One region of the Roseicyclus elongatus DSM 19469 genome, then DNA from elsewhere that is predicted to be linked to it. Evidence: riboswitches for the same ligand, from Rfam matches in the RefSeq annotation. Region 1 holds a riboswitch; each other region holds the start of a gene.
What was found. A riboswitch is a leader RNA that binds a small molecule or an ion and turns the genes downstream of it on or off. The one in region 1 is predicted to bind cobalamin.
Positions count from the first base shown of each region.

Region 2: another riboswitch for cobalamin. It lies ahead of ROSELON_RS17510 (BLUF domain-containing protein); the one in region 1 lies ahead of ROSELON_RS04700 (TonB-dependent receptor plug domain-containing protein).
Region 3: another riboswitch for cobalamin. It lies ahead of cobN (cobaltochelatase subunit CobN); the one in region 1 lies ahead of ROSELON_RS04700 (TonB-dependent receptor plug domain-containing protein).
Region 4: another riboswitch for cobalamin. It lies ahead of ROSELON_RS02280 (hypothetical protein); the one in region 1 lies ahead of ROSELON_RS04700 (TonB-dependent receptor plug domain-containing protein).

Region 1 covers NZ_CP004372.1:983,305-990,787, forward strand. The annotation lists gene ROSELON_RS04695 (hydantoinase B/oxoprolinase family protein) at 1-3,430, shown strand, start outside; cobalamin riboswitch at 3,507-3,697, shown strand; gene ROSELON_RS04700 (TonB-dependent receptor plug domain-containing protein) at 3,835-5,646, shown strand; gene ROSELON_RS04705 (ABC transporter substrate-binding protein) at 5,735-6,475, shown strand; gene ROSELON_RS04710 (FecCD family ABC transporter permease) at 6,472-7,461, shown strand; gene ROSELON_RS04715 (ABC transporter ATP-binding protein) at 7,458-7,483, shown strand, end outside.
Region 2 covers NZ_CP004372.1:2,088,978-2,096,460, forward strand. The annotation lists gene ROSELON_RS10170 (cobyrinate a,c-diamide synthase) at 1-641, shown strand, start outside; gene cobA (uroporphyrinogen-III C-methyltransferase) at 638-1,369, shown strand; gene cobF (precorrin-6A synthase (deacetylating)) at 1,362-2,102, shown strand; gene ROSELON_RS17510 (BLUF domain-containing protein) at 2,172-3,293, opposite strand; cobalamin riboswitch at 3,390-3,613, opposite strand; partial or broken gene metH (methionine synthase) at 3,783-6,511, opposite strand; gene ROSELON_RS10195 (homocysteine S-methyltransferase family protein) at 6,508-7,483, opposite strand, start outside.
Region 3 covers NZ_CP004372.1:2,075,397-2,082,879, forward strand. The annotation lists partial or broken gene ROSELON_RS10110 (cobyric acid synthase) at 1-326, opposite strand, end outside; gene ROSELON_RS10115 (DUF6925 family protein) at 331-1,038, opposite strand; partial or broken gene ROSELON_RS19195 (DUF1289 domain-containing protein) at 1,060-1,176, opposite strand; gene ROSELON_RS10120 (NnrS family protein) at 1,384-2,556, opposite strand; cobalamin riboswitch at 2,592-2,808, shown strand; partial or broken gene cobN (cobaltochelatase subunit CobN) at 3,229-6,530, shown strand; gene ROSELON_RS10130 (hypothetical protein) at 6,527-7,375, shown strand; gene ROSELON_RS18735 (hypothetical protein) at 7,356-7,483, shown strand, end outside.
Region 4 covers NZ_CP004372.1:454,317-461,799, reverse strand. The annotation lists gene ettA (energy-dependent translational throttle protein EttA) at 1-500, opposite strand, end outside; gene ROSELON_RS17285 (DUF2059 domain-containing protein) at 626-1,027, opposite strand; gene ROSELON_RS02295 (nicotinate-nucleotide adenylyltransferase) at 1,266-1,865, shown strand; gene ROSELON_RS02290 (hypothetical protein) at 2,003-2,344, opposite strand; gene dacB (D-alanyl-D-alanine carboxypeptidase/D-alanyl-D-alanine endopeptidase) at 2,541-3,992, shown strand; gene ROSELON_RS02280 (hypothetical protein) at 4,021-4,395, opposite strand; cobalamin riboswitch at 4,431-4,633, opposite strand; gene ROSELON_RS02275 (PHA/PHB synthase family protein) at 4,669-6,480, opposite strand; gene ROSELON_RS02270 (tellurite resistance TerB family protein) at 6,587-7,006, opposite strand; gene ROSELON_RS02265 (lysine--tRNA ligase) at 7,122-7,483, shown strand, end outside.

The DNA.
Region 1 (7,483 bases):
CCGGCGGTTGATGGCCGGGTCGGATGCCCCGATCGAAGCGGTCAAGATGGGAACCACGGTGGCCACCAATGCCCTGCTGGAGCGTAAGGGCGCGCGCGTGCTGCTGCTCGTGACCGAAGGGTTCCGCGACCTTTTGCGGATCGGCACGCAGGCCCGGCCCCGACTGTTCGACCTGAACGTGCGGCTGCCCGAACTGCTCTATGAAGATGTCGCAGAGATCCCCGAGCGGCTGGATGCCGCGGGCGACCCTCTCACCCCGCTGGACGAAGACGCAGTGCGCGACGCGCTGACCCGCGCCCATGCGACGGGCATTCGGTCTGTCGCCATTGCCTATCTGCACTCCTATCTGAATCCGGCGCACGAGGCCCGCACCGCCGACATCGCGCGCGAGGTCGGGTTTACCCAGATCACCCCCAGTCACGAGGCCAGCCGGCTGATCAAGCTGGTGGGTCGTGGCGACACGGCGGTCGTCGACGCCTACCTGTCGCCGATCCTGCGCCGCTATGTCGATCAGGTGGCCGATGCGCTGGACCTCGGCCGGGGCGGGTGCGAGCACCTGTTCTTCATGCAATCCAACGGCGGGCTGACCGATGCGCGGCTGTTCCAGGGGCGCGACGCGATCCTGTCGGGGCCGGCGGGGGGTGTCGTGGGCATGGTGCGCACGGGCCAAGCGGCCGGATTCGACAAGCTGATCGGCTTCGACATGGGCGGCACCTCGACCGACGTGTGCCATTTCGCCGGCAAGTACGAACGCAGCTTCGAGACCGAGGTCGCCGGCGTGCGCATGCGCGCCCCGATGATGCATATCCACACGGTCGCGGCCGGGGGCGGATCTATCCTGTCCTATCGCGATGGTCGGTTGCAGGTGGGCCCCGAAAGCGCCGGCGCCGATCCCGGCCCGGCCTGTTATCGGCGTGGCGGGCCCCTGACCGTGACAGATTGCAACGTGATGCTGGGCAAGCTGTCACCCGCGCATTTCCCCGCCGTGTTCGGGCCAAAGGCCGATCAACCGCTCGACGCCGCCGTGGTCCACGAGAAGTTCGCAGCGCTTGCCGCCGAGATCGGCGAGGGCCGCTCTCCCGAGGATGTCGCCGAAGGGTTCTTGCGCATCGCGGTCGAGAACATGGCCAACGCCATCAAGAAAATCAGTGTGCAGCGCGGCTATGACGTGACGAAATACGCGCTGGCGAGTTTCGGCGGTGCTGGCGGACAACATGCCTGCCTTGTGGCCGATGCCCTCGGGATGACGACCGTGATCCTGCACCCCTATGCCGGGGTCCTGTCCGCCTATGGAATGGGATTGGCCGATATCCGCGCGCTGCGCGAGACACAGTTCGACGCAGGGCTGGATCGTCTCAATCATGCACAACAGAGACTGGAGGAGCTGGCGCAGGACGCAGCGCGCGAAGTGGCGGCACAAGGGATCGCGCCCGACCGCATCCATGTCGAGCAGCGGGCGCATTTGCGCTATGCAGGCTCGCACCAATCGCTGGCCGTGCCGTTCGGCCCGAAAGAGACCCTGATCGAGGGCTTCGAGGCGGCGCATCATGGGCGATACGGGTTCACCGCAGCCGGACGCGACATCGTGTTCGAAATGCTCGAAGTCGAAGCCATTGGAACAACCGACGCGCCAGATGCCCCCGTGCCCGACGCCACCCAAGCGCCAGCGCCCTTGGATTTGTTGTCGGTTCATCTGTCTGGCGAAACCCTGCAGACGCCCCTCTACGCCCGCGACGCACTGCCAGTGGGGGCAAGAATATCGGGGCCTGCTGTCGTCAGCGAAGACACCGGCACGACCATGATCGAGCCCGGCTGGCAGGGTCGCATCGACGCGCTGGGGAACATGATCCTGGAGCGCAGGGAAAAGAAAGAAACCGAACGCGCCTTGGGAACCGAGGCCGACCCCGTGATGCTGGAGGTGTTCAATAACCTGTTCATGAATATCGCCGAGCAGATGGGCGCGACGCTGCAAAACACGGCCTATTCCGTGAACATCAAGGAACGGCTCGATTTCTCGTGCGCGCTGTTCGATGCGACCGGCAATCTGGTTGCGAACGCGCCGCATGTTCCCGTGCATCTGGGCTCGATGTCGGATGCGGTGCGCACGGTCGCGCGCCTGAACGCCGGCGCGATCGTGCCCGGTGATGCCTTCATGCTGAATGCGCCGTTCAACGGCGGCACCCACCTGCCCGATGTGACGGTCATAACGCCCGTGTTCGACACGGATGACACAACGATCCTGTTCTGGGTCGGCAGCCGTGGCCACCACGCCGATATCGGGGGCAAAACCCCCGGCTCCGCCCCACCCGATTCCACCCGGATCGAGGAAGAAGGCGTCGTGATCGACAATTTCAAGCTGGTCGAGGCGGGCCGCTTTCGTGCCGAAGACACTCGCGCGCTACTGGCCTCGGGGCGGTATCCGTGCCGCAATATCGACGATAACATGGCCGATCTCGAGGCGCAGATCGCCGCCAATGCCACCGGCATGCGCGAGGTACGGTCGATGATCGATACCTTTGGGTTAGAGACTGTTCTGGCCTATATGCGCCATGTGCAAGACAATGCCGAGGCCAGCGTGCGCCGCGTGATCGGATCGCTCAAGGATGGCAGTTGCACCTATCCGCTGGATGATGGCAGCGCGATCCATGTGAAGATCACCGTGGATCAGGGCGCAGGGCGCGCGGTGATCGATTTCACGGGAACCTCGCCTCAGCATCGCAATAACTACAATGCGCCCAAGGCCATTGCGACGGCGGCGGTGCTGTATGTGTTCCGTACGCTTGTGGGGCGCGACATCCCGCTCAACGAGGGGTGTCTGAAACCTCTGCGGACCGTCCTGCCCGAAGGCAGCATGATCAACCCCGTCCACCCCGCCGCCGTGATCGCCGGCAATACCGAGGTCAGCCAGGCCATCACCGAATGCCTGTATGGCGCGCTGGGCGTGATCGCCGGCAGCCAGGGCACGATGAACAACTTCGTCTGGGGCAACGACCGCATCCAGAATTACGAAACCATCGCGGGCGGCGCCGGGGCCGGGCCGGGTTTTGACGGGGCGTCCTGCGTACAGGTCCATATGACCAACACCCGCGCGACCGATCCCGAGGTGTTGGAAACACGGTTCCCCGTGCGGGTCGAGCGCATGGCGCATCGGCGTGGATCGGGCGGCGCGGGCGCCTGGCGGGGCGGCGAGGGGATGCACCGAACCCTTCGGTTTCTTGAACCGATGACCGTCACCATCCTGTCGTCGCATCGCAAGGTATCCGTGCCGGGCCGGGCGGGCGGCGGCGATGGGGCCGTCGGGGAAAACCGTGTCCTGCGGCGCGATGGGCGGCACGAGGACCTTGCCGGGAACGCGCGGGCCGAGCTGCAGATCGGCGACGCGATCGAGATGCTGACACCCGGCGGCGGTGGCTGGGGCGAACCCGGCTGACCCAAGCGCCTGTTGCATTTGCACAGCATGTGTCGCTTGCGGCGATCCAAACGCTTGTCAAAAAAATCTGACAGTCGTATCGAAGGGACGCTTTGGTCCGGGCGGCACAACCGTCCGGTGAAAAGGGAATGCGGTGAAATTCCGCAACTGCCCCCGCAACTGTAAGCGGTGAGCGTGATCGGCATATGCCACTGGGGCAACCCGGGAAGGCCCGATCCACGCCCAGACCCGCGAAGTCAGGAGACCTGCCAAAGCGATCACCCTGTCCTTGCGCGGGTGGCGCAGCGGGCAACGGACCCTTCCGTAGTGGTGACGTAACTGCACCGTCTGCGGGGGACATGCCTCCAACGACACATATCGAAAACGTCCGAGTACCGGGGGCCGGTATCGATGGAGGACTACACATGACGAAACGATTGGCCATGACGGCCGTCTGCGCGCTGGTTGCCGCGAATCCGGCGCTGGCGCAGGAAACCCTTTTCCAACTGGACGAGATCATCTTCTCGGCCGGCCTGACCGAGATCGAGGAAGACCGCACCGGCGTGACGGTCGATGTGCTGACGACCGAGGACTTGCGTTATGCCGGCGACATCCAGTTGTCGAACACGCTGGCGACGGTTCCGGGCCTGAGCGTCAGCCAGAACGGCCCGGTCGGCACCGCGACCACGGTGCGGATCCGGGGCCTCGATAGCGACTACATTCCCGTTTTCCTGAACGGCATCGACGTGACCGATCCGTCCTCGGCCCAGATGGGTTTCGATTTCGGCGTTCTCACGGGCGCAGCGGCCACGCGCGTCGAGATCCTCCGTGGCTCTCAGGGGGCGATCTATGGATCCGAGGCCATCGGCGGGGTGGTGAACATCACCACCGATCTCGCGCCCGAGGACCTCGGGACCGAGGTGACCATCAGCCTCGAGGCCGGCAGCTACGAGACGTATCTGGCAAGCCTCGGCATCGGGGCGCGCTTCGAACGCGGGACGCTGTCCTTCTCGGCGACCGAGCTTGTGACCGAAGGATTCTCGGCGGCCGACGAGAATGATGGCAATTCCGAAGAGGATGGTCACCAGTCCACCACCCTGATGCTGACGGGTGAATACGACGCCACCGACGCGCTGACACTGGGGTTCAGCGCCTTCTACATCGACAGCTTCAGCGAGATCGACGGGTTCCCCGCCCCGGCCTTCACGCTGGCGGACACGCAAGACGAGCAGGAAGACGAACGCTATGGCCTGCGCGCCTATGCCAATTTCGATGCGTTTGGCATCGAGCATGAAATCGCGGCCAGCGGGTCGCGCACCGAGCGGTATTATCCCGGCGGCTTCACCGAGGACTTTCGCGGCGACCGCGTGACCCTGTCCTATCTCGGCACGGCCAGCGTGCGCCAGGCCGATACGCTGACATTCGGCATCGATGTGACCGAGGAAGACTTCGAAGCCGGTGCTGATTCGGGCGATGTCGAGACGGCTGCGGTTTTTGCCGAATATGTCGCGGCGTTCGGCAGCGATTTCGACCTCTCGACCTCGCTGCGCTATGACGAACACTCCATTTTCGGCGGGCAGGCCACGGGCCGGATCGCGGCGGCTTGGCGCCCTGCCGAAGGCACGGTGGTGCGCGGATCGATCGCAACGGGGTTTCGCGCGCCGTCTCTGTTCGAGCTGTATTCCGGGTTCTTCGGCAATCCTGACCTCGAACCGGAACAGAGCCGCAGCATCGAGTTGGGCATCGAGCGGGAATTCGGTGACCTGACGCTGGGCGCGACCGTGTTCTACACCGAAATCGACGACCTGATCAGGTTCTCTGGCGGCGGCTATAACCAGGTACCTGGCACCAGCACGACGCAGGGCGTCGAACTGACCGCCGATTACATGCTGAGCGATGCGGTGACAGCCTTCGCCAACTACACCTACACCGAGGCCGAGGATCAGACGGGGGCACGCCTGCGGCGGGTGCCGCGCCACGATACCACGCTGGGGATCGCGGGCGAGTTCGGGCCCAATTGGTCGGGCAGCTTCAGCCTGCAAAATGTCGCGGATCGCGTCGATCCGGCCCCGATGGACGACTATGTTCTCGCCAATGGACAGATCGGCTACGGTATCACCGAAGAGGCCGAGATCTACCTGCGGATCGAGAACATCTTTGACGAAGAGTATCAGACCGCAACCGGCTACGGCACCAGCGACAGGGCATTCTACATTGGCCTGCGCTCGCGCTTCTGATCGGCTGAAGCATCTTCTGGTGGCAGTGGGGGTGACCCTCTCCGCCACCACATCGATATGGGCGGATGCCCCCGCCCGCGTCGTTTCCATGAACCTGTGCACCGATCAGTTCGCCATGCTGCTGGCCGCGCCGGGGCAACTGATCTCGGTCAGCGCGATCGCGACCGACCCGCTGATCTCGCCCATGTCGGATCGGGCGGCGGGCTATCCGCGCAACCATGGCGGCGCCGAGGAAATCTATCTTCTGAACCCCGATCTGGTCTTGGCCGGTGTCTATTCCGACCCCGCCACGGTCGCCATGCTGCGCAATCTCGGCATCCGGGTCGAACAGATCCAGGTCGCGCAAAGCCTGATCGACATTCCCGACCGCCTGCGAGAGGTGGCCGGCCATCTAGATCAGATGGACCGGGCCGAGAGCCTGATCGCCACTTTCGAGACGAATCTGGCCCGATTGACCGCAGAACCGGGCGGCCCGCGTGCCGCCTTCTATTATCCCAACGGATATACCGTCGGCACCGAGACGCTGTCGCATGACATTCTGACCACTGCGGGCTTTACCCATATCGCCGACGAGTTGGGGCGCAGCGCCTCGGGGCGTCTGGCGCTGGAGCTTCTGGCGATTGCCCAACCCGACCTCGTGATCGGCAGTACCCCCTATGCCGGGGCGTCCCGCTCGGAGGAGATCCTGCGCCATCCGGCGCTACAGGCCCTGATTGCCGCTGGCCGGGGTACGGTGAGCGGCCCCGACTGGGTCTGTGGCACGCCCCATGTCATCGATGCGCTGGTCGATCTGACCGTGATCCGCCGCGCGATGGAGGGCGGGGAATGACGCACTCTGCCCTGATTTCGGCGCTCATGGCCCTGGTCGCGGTCCTGTTCGTGCTGTCGCTGCTGATCGGTCCGGCGGGGTTCGGGCCGGGCGACTCGCTCAGGGCGCTTGTCGCGGGACAAGGCGACGCCGTGACCCTCGTGATGCGCGAAATCCGCCTGCCGCGCGCCATTCTGGCGGTGATGGTGGGCGTCTCGCTGGGCCTGTCTGGGGCCGCGCTTCAGGGATATCTTCGCAACCCGCTGGCCGAACCGGGGCTGATCGGCGTGTCGGGCTCGGCCGCACTGGGCGCGGTGATCGCGCTGCAAACCGGATTTGCGGCGTTATTTGCGCTCGCCCTGCCCTTTGCGGCGCTGACCGGGGCGATGGTCGCGGTTCTGCTCATCCTGCTGCTGGCCGGGCCACGGGGCGGGTCGATCACCCTGATCCTCGCCGGGATCGCGATTTCCGCGCTGGCCGGGGCCTTGACCTCGCTGGCGCTGAACCTCTCCCCCAACCCCTTCGCCGTCAGTGAAACGGTCTTCTGGATGCTGGGCTCGCTGGCCGACCGGTCGTTTGCGCATGTCTGGATCGCCCTGCCCTTCATGGCGGTGGGCTGGGTGCTGTTGGCCCTGACGGGACGCGGGCTGGACGCCCTGACCCTTGGCGAGGACGCCGCGCAAGCGCTCGGCATCAACCTGCGCCGCCTGCGCCTGATGCTGGTCGTCGGCACGGCCGCTAGTGTCGGCGCGGCCACCGCCGTGGCGGGCGCCATCGGCTTCGTTGGCCTTGTGGTGCCGCATCTGCTGCGCCCGCTGGTCGGCGCACGGCCCGGCCGCCTGCTGTCGGCCTCGGCCCTCGGGGGGGCGGCCATGGTGCTGACGGCCGACATCGCGGTGCGCCTTGTCCTGCCGGAGAGGGACCTCAAACTGGGGGTTCTGATGGCGATCATCGGCGCGCCGCTCTTCCTGCACCTGATCTACAAGACACGGCGGAGAATGGCATGACCCTTCTCGCGCTAGACCAACT
Region 2 (7,483 bases), 1.1 Mb from region 1:
GTGCCGTCGCCTGCGGGACGGGGCCCAAGGGGGCAGGGGCGCTGCCAACGCCCCCGGCACAGCGGATCGCCCTGGCCCAGGATGCCGCGTTTTCCTTTGCCTATCCGCATCTGGTGCAGGGCTGGCGCGCGGCGGGGGCCGAGATCCTGCCGTTTTCGCCCCTGGCCGACGAGGCGCCCGACCCCTCGGCCGATCTGGTCTGGCTGCCCGGCGGCTACCCCGAATTGCATGCCGGTCGGCTGGCTGCGGCCACGCGATTTCTGGACGGGGTGCGGCAGCACGCCCGGACCAGGCCGGTCCATGGTGAATGCGGGGGCTACATGGCGATGGGGCAGGCCCTGGTGGACAAGGACGGGCACCGTCACGCGATGGCGGGGTTGCTGGGCCTCGTGACCTCCTACGAATGTCGCAAGTTCCACCTCGGCTATCGTCGCGCCGTGCTTGACGGGCCGATGCCCGGCCACCGGAGCGGCGCGGCGCTCAAGGGGCACGAGTTCCACTATTCGACGATCCTCGAGCAGCCGGACGCGCCGCTGGCCAGCGTCACCGATGCCGATGGCAATCCCGTCCCCGAAACGGGATCGCGGCGGGGCCATGCCACCGGCACCTTTTTTCACCTGATCGCGGGAGAGGCCGGATGACGGGCTTTGTCAGTTTCGTGGGATCGGGGCCGGGCGACCCCGAGCTTTTGACCCTCAAGGCGCTGGACCGGATAAAGCGCGCCGATGCGATCCTGTACGATGATCTGTCGGCCGGTCCGATCCTTTCGCATGCCCGGCCCAGTACCGACCTTGTGGGGGTCGGGAAACGCGCGGGCCGCCCCTCGCCCAAGCAGCACCATGTCAGCCGCCTGCTGGTGGATTACGCGCGCGCCGGGGGGCGGGTCGTGCGCCTGAAATCCGGCGACAGCGGGCTGTTCGGACGGTTGGAAGAGGAACTGGTGGCCTTGCGCGAGGCGGGGATCGCCTTCGAGATCATACCCGGCGTCGCCTCGCCCTTTGCGGCGGCGGCGGCGGCGGGCATCCCGCTGACGAGGCGGCTGAGCGCGCGGCGGGTGCAATTCGTGACCGGGCATGACGCCTCGGGCCAACTGCCCGCCGATCTGGACCTCGACGCGCTGGCCGATGCCACGGCCTGCACCGTCGTCTTCATGGGCAAGCGCACCTTTCCCCTGCTTGCGCAGGCAGTGATGGCGCGCGGCCTGGCCGCCGACACCCCGGCCATGCTGGCCGAGGCGGTCGGATCGCCCGCGGCCCGCTATGCGCGCAGCACCCTTGCGGCCCTGGCCGATCAACTGGCCAAGGGCACCGGCGACAAGCCCGCCCTCATCTTCTATGGCCCCTTGGCCGAGAGCTTTCACGATGACTGAGCTATGGCTGGTCGGCATCGGCACCGGGAACCCCGATCACCTGACCCTCGAAGGGCGGGCCGCGCTGCGTGACGCGGCGTTGGTGATGGTGCCGCGCAAGGGGGCGGAAAAGTCCGACCTTGCCGAATTGCGCCATCAGATCCTTGCGGCCTGCGGCAGCACCGCCCCGGTGGCCGAGTTCGACATGCCCCTGCGCGATGACAGCCTGCCCTATGCCGAGCGGGTGGCGCGCTGGCATGACGAGATCGCCGCGATCTGGGCCGCGACCATGGCGGCAGCGCAGCCGCGGGGGCCTGTTGCGCTGCTGGTCTGGGGGGATCCGGGGCTGTACGACTCGACCCTGCGGATCGCGGATCGCCTGGTGCCGAGGCCGCGCTTGCGCGTCGTCCCGGGGATCACCGCCTTGCAGGCTCTGACAGCAGCGCATGCCGTCCCGTTCAACACTGTGAACGGGGCGGTGACCGTCACCACCGGCCGCCGCCTGCGCGATCATGGCTGGCCCGAGGGGGCCGAAACCGTCGCCGTGATGCTGGACGGGGACTGCAGTTTCCAGCGCCTGCCGCCCGAGGGGCTGCATATCTGGTGGGGTGGGTTTCTGGGCATGCCCGAGCAGGTGCTCGAGGCCGGGCCGCTGGCCGAGGCCGGGCCGCGCATCGTCGCCACCCGCGCCGCGGCGCGCGCGCGCCATGGCTGGATCATGGACACCTATCTGATCCGCAAGGGCGCGGGGTGACGCCGCCGGCTGCGCGCCAAGGCCCGCCGAACGATCGCGCGAGGCCCGAGAAAGCGGGCCGCGCCGCTGTCAGGCCAATGACCGCCCATCGCGCGCCATCCACGCCATGACCGAGAGCGCCAGCCATTCGACATCACTTGCCGGAAGCGGTCCCGTCGCATCGCGCCGAAACCCCAGCCGCGCGGGCCAGTCGCACAGCGCGCCACCGGCGCGGCCACCGACATGGACCGGACGATCCGGGATACGGGCCTTGATCCGGTGGGCCAACTCGGCCGTCCGGTCCGCGTCGCTCGCCAGACCGACTCGTGGGCCCGCAATGACGATCGACGCCGGATCTGTGCGCGACAGGGTGGCCAGTGTCGCCTCGATATCGCCTTCCAGCACGAGTTGAACGGACATGCCCGCAGCGCGCAGCAGATCGGCCTTGACCACCGCGCCGAGGATTTCGAAGTTGCCCGGCGGCACGACGATGGCAACCGACCCCTGATCGCGCAACGGCAAAGGACTGCGCCCGAGGCGCTGCCAAAGGCAGTTCAGATGCCCCAACCCGACCGCGATCTCGGCCGTGGACCAGACCTCGTCCTGCCAGCCCTTCGCGAAGGCGGCGCAGACCTCGTCGACAAGTTGCGCCCGCGTGCGCAGATCCTTTCTGGCCGGCGGCGGCAGGTTGGGCAGGCTGTCGGACCCGCAACGCACCAACTGCTCGGCCAGGCTGACCGGTGTGCCCCCGCCGTTCAAGTCCCGTCGCATCCGCCGCCGATGGCCATGGGCCGCATGCTCGAAGGCGATCATCGCCTGGTCGACATCCAACGCCCCACCACGGGGCCCGAGGACCGCCCCTGGCAGGCTGTCATCCTGCACCGGAGGTTCGGCAAGACGCATCGGCCAGCCGGGAAAACGCCGCGTCGGCATCCAACCGGCACTCAGGACCGAGATGTCCCGGTGCCGCGGATCGGCCGTGATGCGCGCCATAAGGGCGCAGACATCGTCGGCCGGCCCCTCGAGCCATTGCAGGAACGTGTCTTTGCTGGAAATGAGCACGCCCGAGACCCCGTTGCGACGGTTCTTCGTTTCCGACTGGGCGGCCAGGGTGACGACCTCGCGGCGTTGCAACCCGGCGGCCGCGCGGCTGGAATAGGCAAGGCGAAAAATCCGCTGCCCATCGGGAAAGGGGATTGTCACGTGTCGCATTTTTGCCGCCTCTCATCATCGGCGGGGCGGCAGGCCAACGGACGAAACCGCCTGGTCCGGCGGTGGCGTCCCCAGTCCCCCCGGTGCACCCCGCCCGGTCCAACATGTCAGATGGCAGGTCTCCTGGCTTGCGGGTTGTTGCTCGACCGGTCCTTCCCGGGCCTTGGGCCCAGTGGCGTTCTCCGGTCTCGCTCGCCGCTCACAGTTGCGGGGGCAGCCACGGATTTGCCCGGTCGGTCGGACCATCGGGCGCACCGTGTTCCCTTTTCAGCCAGACGCCCCTGAAAGGACGCCTGCGCACCATCGCGGGCAGTGTGGATCGGGCGGCGAGTGCAAACGGAAACTTACGCACCGGCTGGCATTTTGTCTCGACATGGTGAGGGGTTGCGCTGGATTCAGAAAATTGATCTGCCCACGCCCCGCCCGCCTGCGCGCAAGCGCGGCGAGAGGCGTCGGGCGCTGCGATCACCCCACGCGCAGCCCGCCCGGTCACGCCGCGGCGCGGTCTGGCGAGGATCCGGGCGTGTAATTCAGAATGGGCGCAAGCCAGCGCTCGGCCTCGTCCACGTCCATGCCCTTGCGCTGCGCGTAATCTTCCACCTGGTCGCGTTCGACCTTGCCGACGCCGAAATAGTAGCTGTCGGGGTGGCCGATATAGAGGCCGGAGACCGACGAGCCGGGCCACATCGCCATGCTTTCGGTCAGGCGCACGCCCGTCGTTGCCTCGGCATCAAGGAGCCGGAACAGCGTCTGCTTTTCGGTGTGGTCGGGTTGCGCCGGATAGCCCGGGGCAGGGCGGATCCCGGCATAGGGCTCGCCGATCAGATCCTGCGGCGCGAACGCCTCGTCCGTCGCATAGCCCCAGAACTCCCGCCGCACGCGTTGGTGCAACATCTCGGCCATCGCCTCGGCGATCCGGTCGGCCAGCGCCTTGACGAGGATCGCGCCGAAATTGTCGTTGGCCTTGTCCAGCCGCTCGGCGATCTCGATCTCTTCGGGGCCCGCGGTCACGACGAAGCCGCCGACATGATCGGCCCCCTTGCCCTCGGGCGCCATGAAATCCGACAGGGCGAGGTTGCGGCGGTCGCCGCGTTTGGCGGTTTGCTGGCGCAGCGTATGAAATGTGGCCAGCGTCTCGGCCCGATCCGCCCCGGTGAACAGCCGGATATCGTCGCCGACCGCGTTCGCGGGCCAAAAGCCCAGAACGGCGCGCGGCGTGAACCAGCGTTCGTCGATGATGCGTTTCAGCATGTCCTGCGCGTCGGCAAAGAGGGCGCGCGCCGCCTCGCCCTGTTTTTCGTCCTCGAGGATCTTTGGATAGACGCCCCGCATTTCCCATGTGTGGAAAAAGGGCGTCCAGTCGATGTAGCGGGCGATCTCGGCCAGATCCCAATCCTCGATACCCCGCGTGCCGGTAAAGGTCGGGGCGGGCGGGGTGTAGGCGTCCCAGTCCAGCCTGAGGGCATTGGCCCGCGCGGCGGCCAGCGGGACACGTTGCTTGGCGCGTTCACCGCGTTCGTGCTTTTCGGCGACGTCGGCATAGTCGGACCGGATGCCGGCGACATAGGCGTCTTTCTGCGTCGGGCTGAGCAGCGCGCCCACCACGCCCACGGCGCGGCTGGCATCCGTGACATAGACGGCCTGACCGCGCGCATAACGCGGCGCGATCTTGACGGCGGTATGCACCTTGGACGTGGTCGCGCCCCCGATCAACAGCGGAATGTCGAAGCCTTCGCGCTCCATCTCGGAGGCAAGATGCACCATTTCATCCAGCGATGGCGTGATCAGGCCCGACAGGCCGATGATATCCACGTTCTCCTCTCGGGCGACCTGCAGGATCTTCTGCGGCGGCACCATCACGCCAAGGTCCACGATCTCGTAGTTGTTGCAGGCCAGAACGACACCGACGATGTTCTTGCCGATGTCGTGGACATCGCCCTTGACGGTGGCCATCAGCACCTTGCCCGCCGATTGCCGCCCGTCGCCGCCCGACAGGCGCTTTTCCTCTTCCATGTATGGCAGCAGGACCGCGACGGCCTGTTTCATCACGCGGGCCGATTTCACCACCTGTGGCAAGAACATCTTGCCCGCGCCGAACAGGTCGCCCACCACGTTCATGCCGGCCATCAAGGGCCCTTCGATGACATGCAGCGGACGCTCGGCAGCGGCGCGGGCGGCCTCGGTGTCTTCCTCGATGAACTCGGTGATGCCGTTGACCAGCGCATGTTCCAGCCGCTTTTCCACCGGCCAGTCGCGCCAGGCGAGGTCGCGCACCTTCTCCTCACGCTTGCCGCCGCGAAAACGCTCGGCGATGTCCAGCAAGCGCTCGGTCGCGGTGCCGCCCGCCTTGGGCTGGCGATTGAGGACAACATCCTCGCAGGCCTCGCGCAGCTCGGGGTCGATCTGGTCATAGACGGCCAGCTGCCCGGCATTGACGATGCCCATGTCCATGCCCGCCTTGATGGCGTGGTAAAGGAAGACGGCATGCATCGCCTCGCGCACCGGCTCGTTGCCGCGAAAGCTGAAGGACAAATTCGACACGCCACCAGACACGTGGGCATGCGGCAGGTTCTGCCGGATCCAACGGGTCGCCTCGTGAAATCGACGCCGTAATTGTCATGCTCCTCGATGCCGGTGGCGACGGCAAAGACATTCGGGTCGAAGATGATGTCCTCGGACGGAAAGCCCATCTCGTCCACCAGGATGCGATAGGCGCGGGCGCAGATCTCGATCTTGCGCTCATACGTGTCGGCCTGGCCCTGCTCGTCAAAGGCCATCACCACCACCGCCGCGCCATAGCCCATGCACAGCCCGGCGTGATGACGAAACGCCTCTTCGCCCTCCTTCAGGCTGATCGAGTTCACGACCGGCTTGCCCTGAACGCATTGCAGGCCGGCCTCGATCACCTCCCATTTGGAGCTGTCGATCATGATCGGCACGCGGGCGATATCGGGCTCGGAGGCGATGAGATTGAGATACTCGACCATCGCGGCGGTCGAATCGATCAGCCCCTCGTCCATGTTCACATCGATGATCTGCGCGCCGTTCTCGACCTGGTCGCGCGCGACGTTCAGCGCGGCGGCATAGTCGCGGTTGACGATCAGTTTGCGAAAGCGGGCCGAGCCGGTCACGTTCGTGCGCTCGCCCACGTTCACGAAGGGAATGTCAGGCGTCAGGACAAAGGGCTCGAGGCCCGACAGCCGAAGATAGCGGGTCATGCGGTCACCTTGCGGGGGGCAAATTCGGCCACCGCATCGGCGATGGCCCGGATGTGGTCCGGGGTCGTGCCACAGCAGCCGCCGACGACATTGACGATCCCGTCCCGTGCGAAATCGGCGACCTGTGCCGCGGTTTCGTCGGGCGTTTCGTCATAGGCGCCAAAGGCGTTGGGCAGCCCGGCATTGGGATAGGCGCAGGTCAGCGAGGTCGCGACGCCCGCGATCTCGGCCATGTGGGGGCGCATCGCGGCGGCCCCCAGCGCGCAGTTCAGGCCGACCGTGAACGGGCGCGCATGGGCCACCGAATGCCAGAAGGCCGTGGGCGTCTGGCCCGACAGGGTGCGGCCCGAGGCGTCGGTGATCGTCCCCGAGATCATGATCGGCAGGCGGCGGCCGGCCTTGGCAAAACTTTCATAGGCGGCAAAGATCGCGGCCTTGGCGTTGAGCGTGTCAAAGATCGTCTCGATCAGGATCAGGTCGGCGCCGCCCTCGATCAACCCGTCGATCTGCTGGCCATAGGCCAGACGCAGGTCATTGAAGGTCACGGCGCGATAGCCGGGGTCGTTCACATCGGGGCTGATCGAGGCGGTGCGGTTCGTCGGCCCGACCGCACCTGCGACGAAGCGCGGGCGGCCATCGGCGGCCATCGCCCGTTCGGCGGCCCGCCGCGCCACCTGCGCGCCGGCCAGGTTGAGGTCATGCACCGCCCCTTCCAGCCCGTAATCGGCCTGGGCGATCGTGGTGGCCGAAAACGTGTTCGTCTCGAGAATATCCGCCCCGGCCAAAGCGAATTCGACCTGGATGTCCTCGACCGCTTGCGGCTGGGTCAGCACGAGCAGGTCGTTGTTGCCCATCTGCGGATGGTCGGGGTGATAGTGATGGCGACAGCCGGGGCCGTGGATATGGCCGTTCGCGGTGAAATCCTCCTCGGTCATGTTCAGGGTCTGGATCATGGTGCCCATCGCCCCGTCG
Region 3 (7,483 bases), 1.1 Mb from region 1:
CCTTTCATGGCCTGGTAGTCGCGGGCCATGGAGGTCGTCACGCGCCGGCCCTGCACGATCACCTGCGCGCCGATATCGGTTTCGGGTTTCAGAAGCACCGGGTTCATGTCCGTCTGAAGCGGCAGCCCCGCGGCCATGGCCTGCAGCGCCTGCGCACGCCCGATCTCACCGCCATCGGCGGTCACGGCGGCATTGTTCGACATGTTCTGCGGTTTGAACGGTGCAACCGACAGGCCGCGCCGCCGTGCCGCGCGGCACAGCCCCGCGACCAGCAGGGACTTGCCGACATTGCTGCCGGTTCCCTGGATCATCAACGCGCGAGGCACCGGATCAGGCGGGATAGAACAAGGCCGACAGCGCGTAATCCTCGGGCAAGGGCACGGATGGCGGCGTGTCGACCCCCTGCGCGATGTCATCGGGTGTCAGCCGGGTATGCGGCCCATCGGGCGGCGTGCCGCCCGGCGGGGTCATCTCGGTATCGACCTCGGCGCGCAGGCAGGGGGCCTCGACCACGCGCACGGGGCTTGCCGCCAGAACGGCGGCGTCGATCCGGCCCATGCAGTCCGGCCAGGGCGTGCCGCAATGGGGCGCGATGGCCCGGGCCAGGTCATCGGGGCAGCGCAACGTGAAGCGCGCCGCGCGCCGGCCCAGCCCGACATCGAAGCGATGCCCCCCGGCATCGCGCGCCAGCAGGTTGTCGTCGTCCGGCCCCAGATCGGTCAGGGCGTGGGCGGCGGCCAGCCGCGCGCGGCCCGATGGCACGGCCAACGCGATCAGTGGCGCGCCGTCCGCGCGCTGGATTTCGAAGGCGGTGAGGTAAACCGCCGCCTCGAGGCGCAGGGCCGCCCGGCCTGTTCTGAGGGTCAGGACAGCGCCGTTTCGCTGCGCCTCGAAGGCTTCGTCCGGGGCGCGCAGAACCTCGGCCGCCGCGCCATGGACACCTGCCACGAAACTGCCCGAGGCGCTTGCAAAACGGGCCTCGACCTCGTCCAGCAGCTCATCGCCCTGCCAGTGAAGCCGTCGGACCGTCAGGCCCATCTCGGCCGCACGCCGCGGCAGAGCAGCCCAAACCGCAGCACGTTCGGCGTCGCTGGCGCGGCCCCATATGGCGATTTCGTCCAGCGTGCGGGCGCAGCCTATGCAGGCGCGTCCCGTGTCATCGATCACGCACACGCCGAGGCAGGGGCTGGCGGGGGGGCGGTCTGAGCGTTGCCGTCATGCGGGTGTGCCTCCTCTCGGGCGATCGGGGTTTCGGGCGGTCAGGCATCGCACCTTCGACCCGTCCAGGGCCGTGCCGATCCGCCATGCGCGCGTTCATGTAGGGCCCTAGGGCCGGTCTGCCACCATCGGACGCCACCATAGTGAAGCGTCTGCGGCGCGCAATCACCCTTGACGGCGTGACCCGCTGAAAACGGGGCGAGGCAATGGCCCGCTGAGATGCGGGGTCATGACCATGGCAAATCCCAGCCAGCCCAGGCACCACAACACGGCCGACAGGTCGATCAAGCCGGCCATGCGGGCCGGAACGGCGCACAGGATCAGCAGATAGACCGGCGCAATGCCGCCGCGCGCCTTCAGGCCCATTGGGGTTCGGTGGGCAAAGACCCGTGCGGCCAGCCCCATAAAATGACCGCCCATGGCACCGAGCACGAGGGCGTGTTGTGCCTCGGCGGGGGCAAGGGCCATGCCGCGCAGCGACAGCCCCCACAGGATCAGGCCCACCGGCACCCACAGGCAGGCAAGGGTCAGGATGGCCAGCAGCACGTCATCGCGGGCGGCGGACAGTGGCCATGTCGCGATATAGGCCAGCATCAGGACGCCGCCGGCCAAAAGCGCGACCGAGGCCGCAGAGATCGCGCCGCCAGCCAAAAGCGCCGCCGCCGCCAGGACGGCGGCCAGCGTCAGGCGACGCGGCAGGGCCGGCACCACGCGCACGGGCTGCCCCTCCGAACGGGCGGCATAGTCGAGGAAGGCCGGCACCATGCGTCCGCCGATATGGATCAGCATCGCGGCGAAGCCGAGCACGGCGATGGCCGGAAAGGCCGGGTGAAAACCGCCGGCCTCCATTACCAGGATCCACGCGCCGGAAATGACGCCCGCCAGACCGGACGCGGCCATGAAGACGGGTTGCCACCCCTTGCCCGCGCGCCGCGCCTCGAGCGCCAGAAGTGCTGCGACAAGCCAGAAGAACCCGGCCGAGGCAAGCGCGGCGATCCACCCCGGCACGTCCGGCGCCAGAAGGCCCGCGCGCGCGCCCGACCACAAAACGACCAGCGCCGCGATCGGGGCCCCCTGTATCGGGGCGCGGCCTGTCCAGCTGCTGACGGCACTGCACAGATACCCGGCGATGGCCGCCCCGCCGAAGCCAAAGGTCATCTCGTGGATATGCCACGACAGCGGGTCCGGCAGACCGGCCATCACCTCGGGCGCCCATTGCCACAAGGCGACCGCCCCGGCGGCCCAGAGCGCGGCAAGCAGGAACATGGGCCGGGCGGCCGCTGCAAGGACACCGCGTTGCGGCCATGTACGGTCGTGGTCCGCGTGGTCATGGCTCATGTCGGAGCCTCCGGATTGACAAGGTCACGTATTGTTTCGATACGTGATGGGCTGGTGCCTGCAGGTTTACGGGTGGAATGGGAATGCGACAGGGCTTCACAGCGGCCCGAGGCGCCCGCCCCCGCGACCGTGACCGGAGAGGGCGTTCACAAGCCACTGGTTCCGGGCCGGGGGACGGCAAGGCCAGGCGACTGGCCAAGGCCACCCCTCAGATGCGCAAGCCGGTGGACCTGCCAGCGCGAAGACTCAAACCGGGCGTGGTGCCCCGGTGTCGGACCGGGGGCCCAATCCGCCATTCCGCGCCTTGGGCCTGCGTCGACCTGACAGGATGGAGACCGCATGCCGCGCGCAGCATCACAGGTGGAGCTTCCGATCTGCACGCGCGGCCGACAAGGCGCCGTGGGCCCCATTGGTGACGGGACTGCCCCTCGCAGCCGCCAACATCACGACCGCAGGCATGATGTTTTCGCCACTGTGGTCTTCGACCGTCCCGAGTTGTCGAACCCGGGCACACCGATCGCGCGGGCGCGCCACCAGTGTGACAGGCCCCGGGCACCCGTGCCATGGCACCGCATCACGATCGCCGGGCCGAACCCTGTGGACCCTGCTGCGATGCGGGGTATCCTAGTGCCCGACGCACACGCCGCTGAGTAAGTCGAGGCACAGGCTCGCATGCATGTCATTTTCCGAGACGGCCACGGGCTCGAGGAAACCGGAACGCCGACCGATCTGGGGCAGACGCCCGCGGATCTGGGGTCTTGTCGTTTTCCGACAGTGACCTCGGAGCCTTCGCGGCGGGGTGGCACCGCGCGGGCGGTCCCGAGGGGCGGATGCCCGCGCTGCGCCTGGCCAATATCGCGGCGCTCAAGCATCCGCGCTCGGTCGATGCCTATGTCGAGCAGACGCTTCAGGGGGCGAAGGGCATCCTGATCCGCCTGATCGGGGGGGCGCCCTATTGGCCCTATGGTCTGCAAAGGGTCGAGGCGCTGGCCAGGCAGAAGGGGATCGCCCTGGCCGTTCTGCCCGCCGACGGGCGGCCCGATCCGCGGCTCGACGCGGTCTCGACTGTGCCGGTCTCGACGTTGCGGCGGCTGGCGTCGCTTTGCGACAGCGGCGGTGCGGTGGCGGCACAGGCGGCGCTGGCGCAGATGGCGCTTGCGGCGGGGCTTTATGCGGGGCCGGTACCGGGGGCCAAGACGCTGCCGCAAGTCGGCGCCTGGACGCCCGAGGACGGGGTGAGCTGCCCGGCGCCCGCCCGGTTCGACGATACCGCTCCCCTCGTTCTGGTGATCTTCTATCGCTCCTACCTGGTGGCGGCGGACCTTGCGCCGATCGAGGCGCTGTTCGCAGCGCTGCGCGCGCGCGGCTTTCGCGCGCTCGGCCTGTTTGCCCCGTCGCTCAAGGCGCCCGAGGCGCGGGTGTGGCTGGACAGGCAGATCGGGGCCCTGTGTCCCGCTGCCATCGTCAATGCCACCTCTTTTTCCGGCCGGGACGAGGGCGGGACTTCGCCGCTGGATGCCGCCGGCGTCCCGGTCTTTCAGGTTGCCCTGGCAACCTCGACCCGCGCGGCCTGGGCCGCAGCAGAAAGCGGCCTGTCGCCGGCCGATCTGGCGATGCATGTGGTGCTGCCCGAGATGGACGGGCGGCTCTTTGCCGGCGTCGCGTCCTTCAAGGAACCGGGTGCGCGCGATGCCCATCTGCAGTTTTCGCGTCATGTCCACATGCCCGAGGCGGGCCGCGTGGACGCGATTGCCGACCGGGTCGCGGCCTGGCATCGGCTGTCGATCATACCGCCCGCGGATCGGCGTGTGGCGCTGGTTCTGTCCACCTGTCCGGGGCGCGACTGGAACATGGCGCATGCGGCGGGGCTCGACGCGCTGGCATCGGCCGAGGCGATCCTGGACGACCTGTCCGAGACCGGATACCGCATCACCGAGGGGGCCGCGCTGAACACGGCGCTGAGCACCGGGCGCATCGCCTATCCGATGGCGACCTATCGCGCCGCATTATCCCTACTTCCCAAAGCATTGCGCGACGACCTTCAATCGGCCTGGGGCGCGCCCGAGGCAGACCCGGATGCCACGCCCGAGGGGTTTGCCTTTGCCGCTGTCCGGCGCGGCAATGCGCTGGTCCTGCTGCAACCGGACCCGATCGCGCCGGCACCGTGCGAAAACGACGATCGGGCCGGCGCGCAGGTGCCGCGCCATGCCTATGTGGCCTTTTTCCTTTGGCTGCGCACGCAGACCGATGCGGTCGTGCATATCGGAACGCATGGCGCGCTGGAATGGCTGGCGGGCAAGGCCGTCGCCCTGTCCGAGACTTGCTGGCCCGAGGCGCTGATCGGTGATCTGCCGGTGATCTACCCCTTCATCGTCAACGATCCCGGCGCGGCGGCGCAAGCCAAGCGGCGGATCGGGGCCGTGACCATCGGGCATGTCCCGCCCCCTCTCAAGGCGTCGGGCACGCCGCCGCGTTTGGCGCGTCTCGAGGCGTTGCTAAACGAGGTCCCGAGGGCCGACGAATTGCACCCGCGCACCTGTGAGCGGTTCATGTTCGACATTCGCAACGAGGCGCAAGCTCATGGTATTGAAAAAGATATTGGGATCACAGAAGCCTCTTGCCCAACCGAAGCCATCGCTCGCATCAATCGCTTCGTTCGCGACGTGACGGACAGCGAATTCGGGGACGGGCTGCATGTCTGGGGCCGCGCGCGGGCGGTTGCAGGCCCGTTCGACACCGCCGCCTCGGCCAAGGCCGAGCGTCAGGCGCTGCTGGACGCGCTATCGGGGCGGCGGATCGATTCCGGGCCGTCTGGCTCGCCCTATCGTGGCCGGGCGGATGTGCTGCCGACCGGGCGCAATCTCTACACCACTGATCCGCGCAGCGTGCCGTCGCGCGCCGCCTTTCGGCATGGTGTGGCGCTGGCCGAAGAGCTGATCCGCCGCCATCGGCAGGAAAACGGCGAATGGCCGCGGGCGCTGGTCGTCGATCTCGCAGGGGCGGCCACGATGCGCACGGCGGGCGAGGAGTTTGCCATGGCGCTGGCGCTTTTGGGGGTGCGGCCGGTCTGGGACGACGGGTCCGAGCGGGTCTCGGGGCTCGACATCATTCCCATTGCCGCGCTTGACCGCCCGCGTATCGATGTGACGCTGCGGGTCTCGGGCCTGTTCCGCGATGCCTTCCCAACGCTTTCGGCGCTGTTTCAGCAGGCGGTCCGCGCGCTGAGCCAGTGTGCTGAGGCACCCGACTGGACCCCCTATTCCGGCCGGGACGCGCCGCGTGTCTATGGCCCCGCACCGGGCAGGTTCGACCCGCTGATGGGGCCGTTGTTGGGCGATTTGTCCGAGCAGGGCCGGCACGCGGCGGGCGAGGCCTGGCTGGCGGCCTCGAGTTGGGCGCTTGATGGCGAGACGCAATGTCAAGACCTCGACGGCCTGAAGGCGCGCGTGGCGCAGGCTGATGCCTTCGTCCAACTTCAGGATCTGCCCGAAACCGACCTGTTGCTTGCCCCTGACTACGCCAGCCAAGGGGGCGGCTTTGCTGCTGCGCAGGGCCTGACCGGCGGTTCGGCGCGGCTCTACCATCTTGATACGACCGACCCGTCCCGCCCCCGCGCCCGGACACTGACCGAGGACATCGCCCGCCTGGTGCAGGCGCGGGCCGCGAACCCGGCCTGGATCGCGGGGATGCGCCGGCACGGGGCTCAGGGGGCCGCCGAGATCGCCGCGACGCTGGAAAACATGGCCGCTTTTGCGCATCTGGCGGGCGTTGTCGGGCCGCACCTGTTCGAATTATTCTGGGATGCCACTTTGGGCGACCCGGAGGTCACCGATTTTCTCGAGGGGGCGAATGCCGCCGCGCTGGCCGCGATGCGCGCGCGCTTTTCCCAGTTGCAAGCCGCCGGTTACGGGCCATCGCCCCGCAGAGCGATCCTGGCCGACGCGCAATCGCCCAGGCTGGAGACCGGAACATGAGCGCGCCCGCCATCCGCGGCTGGTGCCCCGGCGCACACCGGCCGATGGCCTCGGGCGATGGTCTGGTGGTGCGGGTGCGCCCGCCCAGGGGCGAGATCACGCCAAAGCAGGCGCGCGGCCTTGCCGATGCCGCTGACAGCTTTGGCAATGGGCTGATCGACCTGACGAACCGGGCCAACCTGCAACTGCGCGGGGTTCGGGCCGAGCAGCATGCCGCGCTGCTGGGGGCCCTCGGGCGGCTGGGTCTGCTCGATGCCGACCCCGTGGCCGAGGGGCGGATGAATATCGTCGCCGATCCCTTCAGGGCGGGCGGTGCGGACGACCCGCAAACCCGGATCGTGGCGGCGCTTGCCGATGGCCTGCGCACAGCGGATTTCGCGGGCCTGCCGTCGAAATTCGGCTTTGTCGTCGATACTGGGCCGGTGCGCGGATTGGCGGCTGTCAGCGGCGACATCCGCATCGAGGGCCATGGGCCCGGCATCCTGGTGCGCGCCGACGGCTGTGCCACGGGCCGCCCGGTGCGTGACACAGACGATGCGGCCGCGCTGGCGCTGGCCCTCGCGCGGTGGTTCCTCGCCTCGGGGGGTGTTGGCGCGGATGGCCGGGGGCGGCATGGCGCGACACCTTGCGTCGGGCACGCGTCTGCCGGCGGATCTGGCGGGGGCGATGTCGCCCAACCGTGCCGCGCCGCCCCCGCAGCCGGGCCCGGTGCCGGGCGGTCTGCTCGTGGCCGCGGCCTTTGGTCAGTTGATGGCGTCGGATCTGGTGGAACTCGCGGACCTGGCCGATTGCGGTGCCCGCGTGCTGCGTGTCACGCCCTGGCGCATGGTTTTCCTGCCCGGTGACATCGACGCCACGGCGGTGGTGGCGCACAAGACCCTTGTGACCGACCCGGCCGATCCGCGCCTGCGGATCGGCACCTGCACCGGCGCGCCCGGTTGCCCCCAGGCCAG
Region 4 (7,483 bases), 530 kb from region 1:
ACTCGGCGCGCCTCACCGCCCGACAGGTTGGCAGGGCTGGCATCGTCGGGGGGGCAGCGCAGCGCCTCCATCGCGACGTCGATCTGGCTGTCGAGATCCCACAGGTTGTTGCTGTCGATCTCGTCCTGCAACTGCGCCATCTCGTCGGCGGTTTCGTCGCTGTAGTTCATCGCCAGCTCGTTGAACCGGTCCAGCTTGGCCTTCTTATCGGCCACGCCCAGCATCACGTTCTCGCGCACCGTCAGGCTTTCGTCCAGCTGCGGTTCCTGCGGAAGGTAGCCCACATGCGCGCCCTCGGCGGCCCAGGCCTCGCCGGTGAAATCCTTGTCCCAGCCGGCCATGATGCGCAGCAGCGTGGATTTGCCCGCGCCGTTCACGCCCACGACGCCGATCTTCACGCCGGGAAGGAAGCTCAGACGGATGTTTTCGAAGCATTTCTTGCCGCCGGGATATGTCTTGGAGACGCCATCCATGTGATAGACGTATTGGTAGGAGGCCATGCGTAGCTCCGCTCGCTGAAAGTCAGGGTTTGGACGTATGTAGCCATGCCGCGCGGGATGGGCAATCGCAGGAAAGGCCGAATTGGCCCCCGTCACCGAACCACCGGCTCCGGGGCAGGGCGCGCTCAGCGCAGGCTGTCGATCAGGCGCTGGTTCATCGCCGGGTCGGTGGTCAACTGGATGCCTTCGGCCTGCAGACGCGCGGCGATGCGCGGTCCGAGCGTCTGGCCCAGTTCCGTCCCGACGCGTCCGCCAATCACCGCGCCTTGTTGTGTCAGCATCGGGGTGGCGGCCAACAGGGCGCGGCCGGTCTCTGACTCGTAGAAGGCGACGATCCCGGCCAGATCCTCGGGGGAAAAGGCATTCAGATAGAGCGGCGCGGTTTCCGCCCGCATGCGGGTGGTGAACTCGGCCAGCATCTCCTCGGTCAGGATCTCGGTAAAGCGTTGCGGATCGGAAAGGTCGATCCCCTGCATGCGCAGGTTGTTCTGCAGCGCCGAGGCGATGATCGGCGCCTGCGAACTCATGACCGCGGCGAACATCTCTTCGGTCAGGGTCAATTCGGCAATGCGGCGGGCATCCGCGGCGGGATCGGCCTGCGAGGGGGGCGGCCAGGCACAGCGACAGGGCAAGGGCGGAAAGCGAAAGGCGCGTCATGAAAACTCCGGACCAAAGGGATTGGTATCCCACCTTCGCGTCCATCCCGCAGATGTCAACGCGCGCCGGACCTTCCGCGCGCGGGCCAAACCCTTTATGGGGCAGGCGATGCAGCGTCATGTGATGCCATATACCGCGCCCGGACAGGTGATCGGGCTTTTTGGGGGGTCGTTCGATCCACCCCATGCCGGGCATCTGCATGTCAGCCGCGAGGCGCTGAAGCGATTTGACCTCGACCGGCTGTGGTGGCTGGTCAGCCCCGGCAATCCGCTCAAGGAAAATGGCCCCGCGCCGCTGGATCGGCGGATGCAGGCGGCCCGTGCATTGGTCGATCATCCGCGCATCGACGTCACCGATATCGAGGCGCATCTGCGCACCCGCTACACAGCCGAAACGCTGGCGGCACTCTTTGCACGCGCGCCCGGTGTGCGGTTCGTCTGGCTGATGGGGGCCGACAACCTCGCGCAGTTTCACCGCTGGCAGCACTGGCGCTGGATCATGGAAAACGTGCCCATCGGGGTGTTGGCCCGTCCGGGTCAGCGCATCTCGGCACGCACGGCCAAGGCGGCGCAGATCTATCGCGCGGCGAAACGGCCCGCCTCGGCAGCGCCTGTCCTGGCCTATGCCCGGACCCCCGCCTGGTGCTTTCTGAATCTGCCCATGGTCGATCTGTCCTCGACCGAGATCCGCGAACGTGGCGAGTGGTAGCGTCACGCCCGCGACCCGGCGCGACCCGGTCAGGAAGCCGCCACGGAAAATCCCTGCCAGCACCGCAATGCCCGCACCCGGCGTCATGCCAAAGCCCGGTTTCGCACCCAAAGTGACGCAAAGGAAACCGATGCGGATCAGCCCGAGCCGCCCCACAAGGCCGGGCCGCGCCGCAGCCATATGGACAGGAGGCCGGACAGGATGAGCCCGATAAAGACCGCAGCGACCCCGTTTGCGCTCGGGTCGGTCCGTCGCCTTGCCCGGATCGGGGCGATATCCCCCGTGACTGCCCGCCGGCGCAGCCAGACGCGCCAGTCCCGCGGCAGGCACGCCGCGCCAAGGGCGAATCGGCTGAACGCCAGCCAGTGGGGCACCACCCCGTCGCCGCCGATCCGCAGCTTTCCCGCCAAGCCCCCGGCATGGACCAGCGCCAAGGCCAGCGTCATCAAAGCCCGCGCGCGCGCCCTGTCTGACGGCATGGCCACCGCCCTTATCGCGTTGACAGGGCGTCGGAAACACACGCTCTTGCCAAGGCGGCGGCTGCGCCATGGCGGCGATCGCCGCAATGGGCAGGGCTTGAGACGAATCCGCCTGTCTGCTTAACCTCTCGGCAAGTTATGGATATTTGACCAAATGGTTTCGAGACGCGCATTCTTGAACGGGGCGGTTGCCGCGATGGGCAGCACCGTTGCGGGTGGTGCCTTTGCCGGCGCGCCCGACAGGTCCCTGCGTCCGCTGATCCGGCCGGACGGGATTTTCGAACGCTCCATCCCCGAGGCCGCCGATCTGATCGCGCGCGCCGAGCTCGGGGGGCGGGTCGGGTTCGCCGTGGCCGATGCCGCGACCGGCCGGATGCTGGAAGTGGCCCATCCCCTGTTCGGCCTGCCGCCGGCCTCGGTGGCCAAGGCGGTCACCACGGCCTATGCGCTCGACCGGCTGGGGCCGGGATACCGGTTTCGCACGCGGCTGGTGACCGATGGCACTCTGACCGATGGCCGTCTCGATGGCGATCTGTGGCTTGTGGGGTCGGGCGACCCTGTCTTCGATACCGACGCGTTGGCAGGGATGGCCGGCGCGCTGGCCGATGCCGGCGTGCGCGAGGTCACGGGGCAGTTGCGGCTGGCCACCGATGCGCTGCCTTTCATCTATCAGATCGATCCGGGCCAGTTGCCGCATGCCGGCTACAACCCGTCGATTTCGGCACTGAACCTCAACTTCAACCGTGTCCATTTCGAATGGACGCGCGAAAACGGCGATTACGCGGTCACGATGCAGGCGCGGTCGTCCAGCTATTCGCCCGGCGTGCAATCCTCGCAAATGACCGTCGAGGACCGCGATTTCCCCGTCTACACCTTCGAGGCCACCGATGCGCGCGACGTCTGGACCGTGGCGCGCGGCGCCCTGGGCAATGGCGGGGCGCGCTGGCTGCCGACGCGGCGGCCCGCCGTCTATGTGGCCGAGGTTTTCCAGACGCTGGCGCGCAGCTACGGCATCGTTCTGGATGGCCCGGCCTTCTCGGAAAGCGCCCCGATGGGGGCCGCTGTGCTAGCCGAACATGTCTCGGATCCGCTCGAGGATATTCTGCGCGGCATGATGCGCTGGTCCACCAACCTGACGGCCGAGGTCGTGGGCCTGCTGGCCACGCAGGCGGGGGGCGTGCGCCCGGCCAGTCTGGCCGAAAGCGGGGCCGAAATGGCGGCCTGGATGGAGGACCGTCTGGGCGCGCGTCACGCGCGCTTCGTCGATCATTCCGGCCTGGGCGTCGACAGCCGCCTGCGCCCGCAGGACATGACCAGCGCCCTTGTCACCGCAGGGCCGAACGGCCTGTTGCGCGACCTGATGAAGGACATCCCGATGCGGGACGATGCGGGGAATGCGATACCGGATCACCCCCTGTCGGTGGTGGCCAAGACCGGCACGCTGAACTTCGTGTCGTCGCTGGCGGGCTATGTGCGTCTGCCCACGGGGCGCGATCTGGCCTTTGCGATCTTCTGCGCCGATCTCGACCGCCGCGCCGCCCTGACCCAGGCCCAGATGGAGCGCCCGCCCGGCGGCCGCAGCTACAATGGCCGCGCCAAACGGTTGCAACAGGCGCTGATCGAGCGCTGGGGCGCCGTCTACGCCTGAACAGACCGGTGGGCGTCGGGGGCGGGCATCAGGCGGTCGGGCGCGCTTCGAGCAGCGCCAGCGGCCGCTGTGGCAGGGCCGCCGCCGATACCGGGCCACCATGCCCTGCCGCCCCGAACATCGCATCGGCCAGGGCGTCCAGCGGGGCCATGGCGCTGTCGGCCTCGACGCCGCAGAACAGGCGCACGCGCGCATGCGTCGCGATGAACCGCGCACTACAGGTATCGCTGCAGCCCTCAAGGCGGCCAAAGCCCGCGACCTCGAAATCGGGTTGCGTGAACGCACGGGCCTCGGCCACGCTGCGGGCCAGTTGCGCGACCAGGCACGCCGCCTCGGGGCAGGCCTTGCCGATCCGCGGGCACATGGTGGCTTGATAGGAATGGGTCTCGTCGGACCAGATCATCGCATGTCTCCTGTTCCGGGGCACCCCGCCCGGGCTTGGGTGAATGGACGATGGCAGGTCTCCTGACTTGCGGAGTTTTGCGCCCCCGGCCTTCCCGGACCTTTCGGCCCAGTGGCATTTCGGGGGGGGCACGCCGCCTACAGTTGCGGGGGCAGTCGCGGACTTGGGGCAGGGCCCCGCACCGCATTCCCTTTTCACCCCGCACGCGATGCGGGGCACCATCACCCATAGGGGTAGGCGCGCGGGCCTGTCGCGGTCAAGGCCGGACGACGCCTAGACCTGATGCACGTAGTCGCCCGGGGCGTCGCAGATCGGGGCATGGCCGTCGGCCCCCATGGCGGGGGGTGGCCCCTCGCCGCTGGATTGTTCGGCCAGCCAATCGGCCCAGGCGATCCACCAGCTGCCCGGAATCGGGTCGTGATCGGCCAGCCAAGTATCGGGGTCCATGTAGAAGGCACCGGGTTCGCGATGGCCCAGGCGGTAATGCTTGCGCGGGTGGCCGGGCTCGCTGACGATGCCGCCATTGTGGCCGCCCTTGACCAGGCAGAACCGGAAATCGCCATCGGTGAACAGCTTGGCCTTGTAGACAGACCGCCAAGGCGCGATGTGATCGTTCTCGGTGCCGACGACGAACATGGGGGCCTTGATGTCCTTGAGCGCGATCACCCGGCCGTCAACCGCGTAACGCCCCGCCGTCAAACGGTTTTCCAGGAACAGACCGCGCAGGTATTCGGCATGCATCCGGGCCGGCATCCGCGTGGTGTCGTTGTTCCACACGCCCAGATCGCTGGGCATGTCGGGCCGGCCCAGGAAATAGCGCTGCACCGCGCGCGAATAGATCAGGTCCTCGGCCCGCATCGTGGCGAAGGTGCGCGTCATCTGCGGCCGGTCCAGATAGCCCTGATCCCACATCAGATCCTCGATGAAGGCGACCTGCGACTCGTCGGTGAACAGCAGCAATTCGCCCGCTTCGGCGAAATCGGTCTGCGCCGCCATCAGCGTGACCGAGGCCAGCCGGTCGTCGCCATCGCGCGCCATGGTCGCCGCCGCGATCGACAAGAGCGTCCCGCCCAGGCAGTAGCCATTGGCATGCACCTTTTGCCCCGGCACGATGGCGCTGATCGCGTCCAGCGCGGCCATCACGCCCATCCGGCGGTAATCGTCGAGGCCCAGATCGGCCATCTCGGCGCCGGGGTTGCGCCAGGACAGCATGAAGACGGTAAAGCCCTGTTCGACCAGGTAGCGCACCATCGAGTTATGGGGCGACAGGTCGAGGATATAGTATTTCATGATCCAGGCCGGCACGATCAGCACCGGCTCGGATTTCACCGTTTCGGTCTCGGGCGCGTACTGGATCAATTCGCAGATCTCGTTGCGCATCACGACCTTGCCCGGTGTTGCGGCCAGATCCTCGCCCACGCGGTATCCTTCGGGCTGGCTCTGATGCTCTTGCGTCAGGATATGCATCAGGTCTTCGAAATAGTGTTCCGCGCCGTCGGCGATGTTCCTGCCGTCCTGCCGGATCGTTTCTTCGATGATCTGCGGGTTCATCCACGGAAAGTTCGCCGGCGAAAACAGGTCGAGCGTCTGGCGCGCGATGAAACGGGCGCGATCGGCATTGTCGGGGCGCAGGCCGCGGATTCGTCCGGTGGCCATGTCCCACCAATCCTGCGTGGCCAGAAAGCTTTGTTGCCACAGCGCATAGGGCAGTTTCTGCCATGACGGATGCGTGAACCGGTGATCATAGGCCTTCGGCGCGAACGGGGCGGGGGGGTGCCCTTCCTCGGTCAGGGCGCGCAGCGTGTAGGCCCCCAGCTTTACCGCGTTTTCGGCGGCGTGTTCGGCCAAGGCCATCTGCCGCCCCGGCGCGCGGCTGAGATGCACCGCCCAATCGGTCCAGGATTCCAGCAAGGCAAAGGGCGACACGCCCCCGGTCATCCGCGCCAATGCGGCGCGCGTGGCCCGGTCCAGCGTATCGTAGCTGTGGCTGGCCGGGCGCGGGGGCGCCGCGGGCAGGCGGGGCTGCGGGCGTGGGGCGGGCAGGGCGGCCTTGGTCGGAAGGGGGGTCGGTGCAGGGTCTGACATGACATGGGTCCGGGGCTGGGGCGGATGCGCTCAGGGTGTGCCGCCATCGTCGGACACGCCTTGACCCACGTCAATCGCTGCGGTGCAGCATTCTGCCGCGTGTGACCTACAGCGTCATGTGCCGCGCCCGCGCGCCGCGTTCGATGGCGGCCGCCGCCAGCCGATCGATATCGAGCGCATAGCGCAATTCCATCAGGAACCGCAGTTCGATCTGATCCAGCCGGCCGTCGGCCGCGGCCACGTCACAGGCCAGCGCATAGGCCGTTTCATACAGCCGGTCGGGCAGGGCCTGTTCCACCAGTCCGAAAAGCGCGTCCAGCCCGTCCTCTTCCTCGAACAGGTCGAAAACCAGGGTCGCCATCGTTTTCAGATGATCCGCGTCATAATCGGCAAAGACCGGCAGGTTGTTCACAAGCCCGTGGATCTTGACCAGTTCCGAGGTCTGGATCGCCTCGTCCGAGACCGAAACGGCCACCATGATGGCCACCAGGGCATCCTCGGGGGATAGGGTTGTGCGGTCTGGCATTGCGACGCTCCTTGAATTCGCCTTGCGCTGTATTTATTGACCCGGCCTTGGCCCCGCAATAGGTGCGGGGACGCAGGGGAATGGATGCCCCGCGCGAGTTTCAGGGTGAAAGACGATGACCGATCTGCGTGACGCCGCGATGACCTCCAAGGCCTGGCCCTTCGAAGAGGCGCGCGCGGTGCTGAAACGCTATGAAAAACAGCCGCCCGAAAAGGGCTACGTGCTGTTCGAAACCGGCTACGGCCCCTCGGGTCTGCCGCATATCGGCACCTTCGGCGAGGTTCTGCGCACCACGATGATCCGCCGCGCGTTTCAGGTGATCTCGGACATCCCCACGCGGCTGATCTGTTTTTCCGACGATCTGGACGGCATGCGCAAGGTGCCCGGCAACGTCCCCAACCAGGACATGCTGCGCGAGCACCTGCAAAAGCCGCTGACCAGTGTGCCCGACCCGTTCGGCACCCATGACAGTTTCGG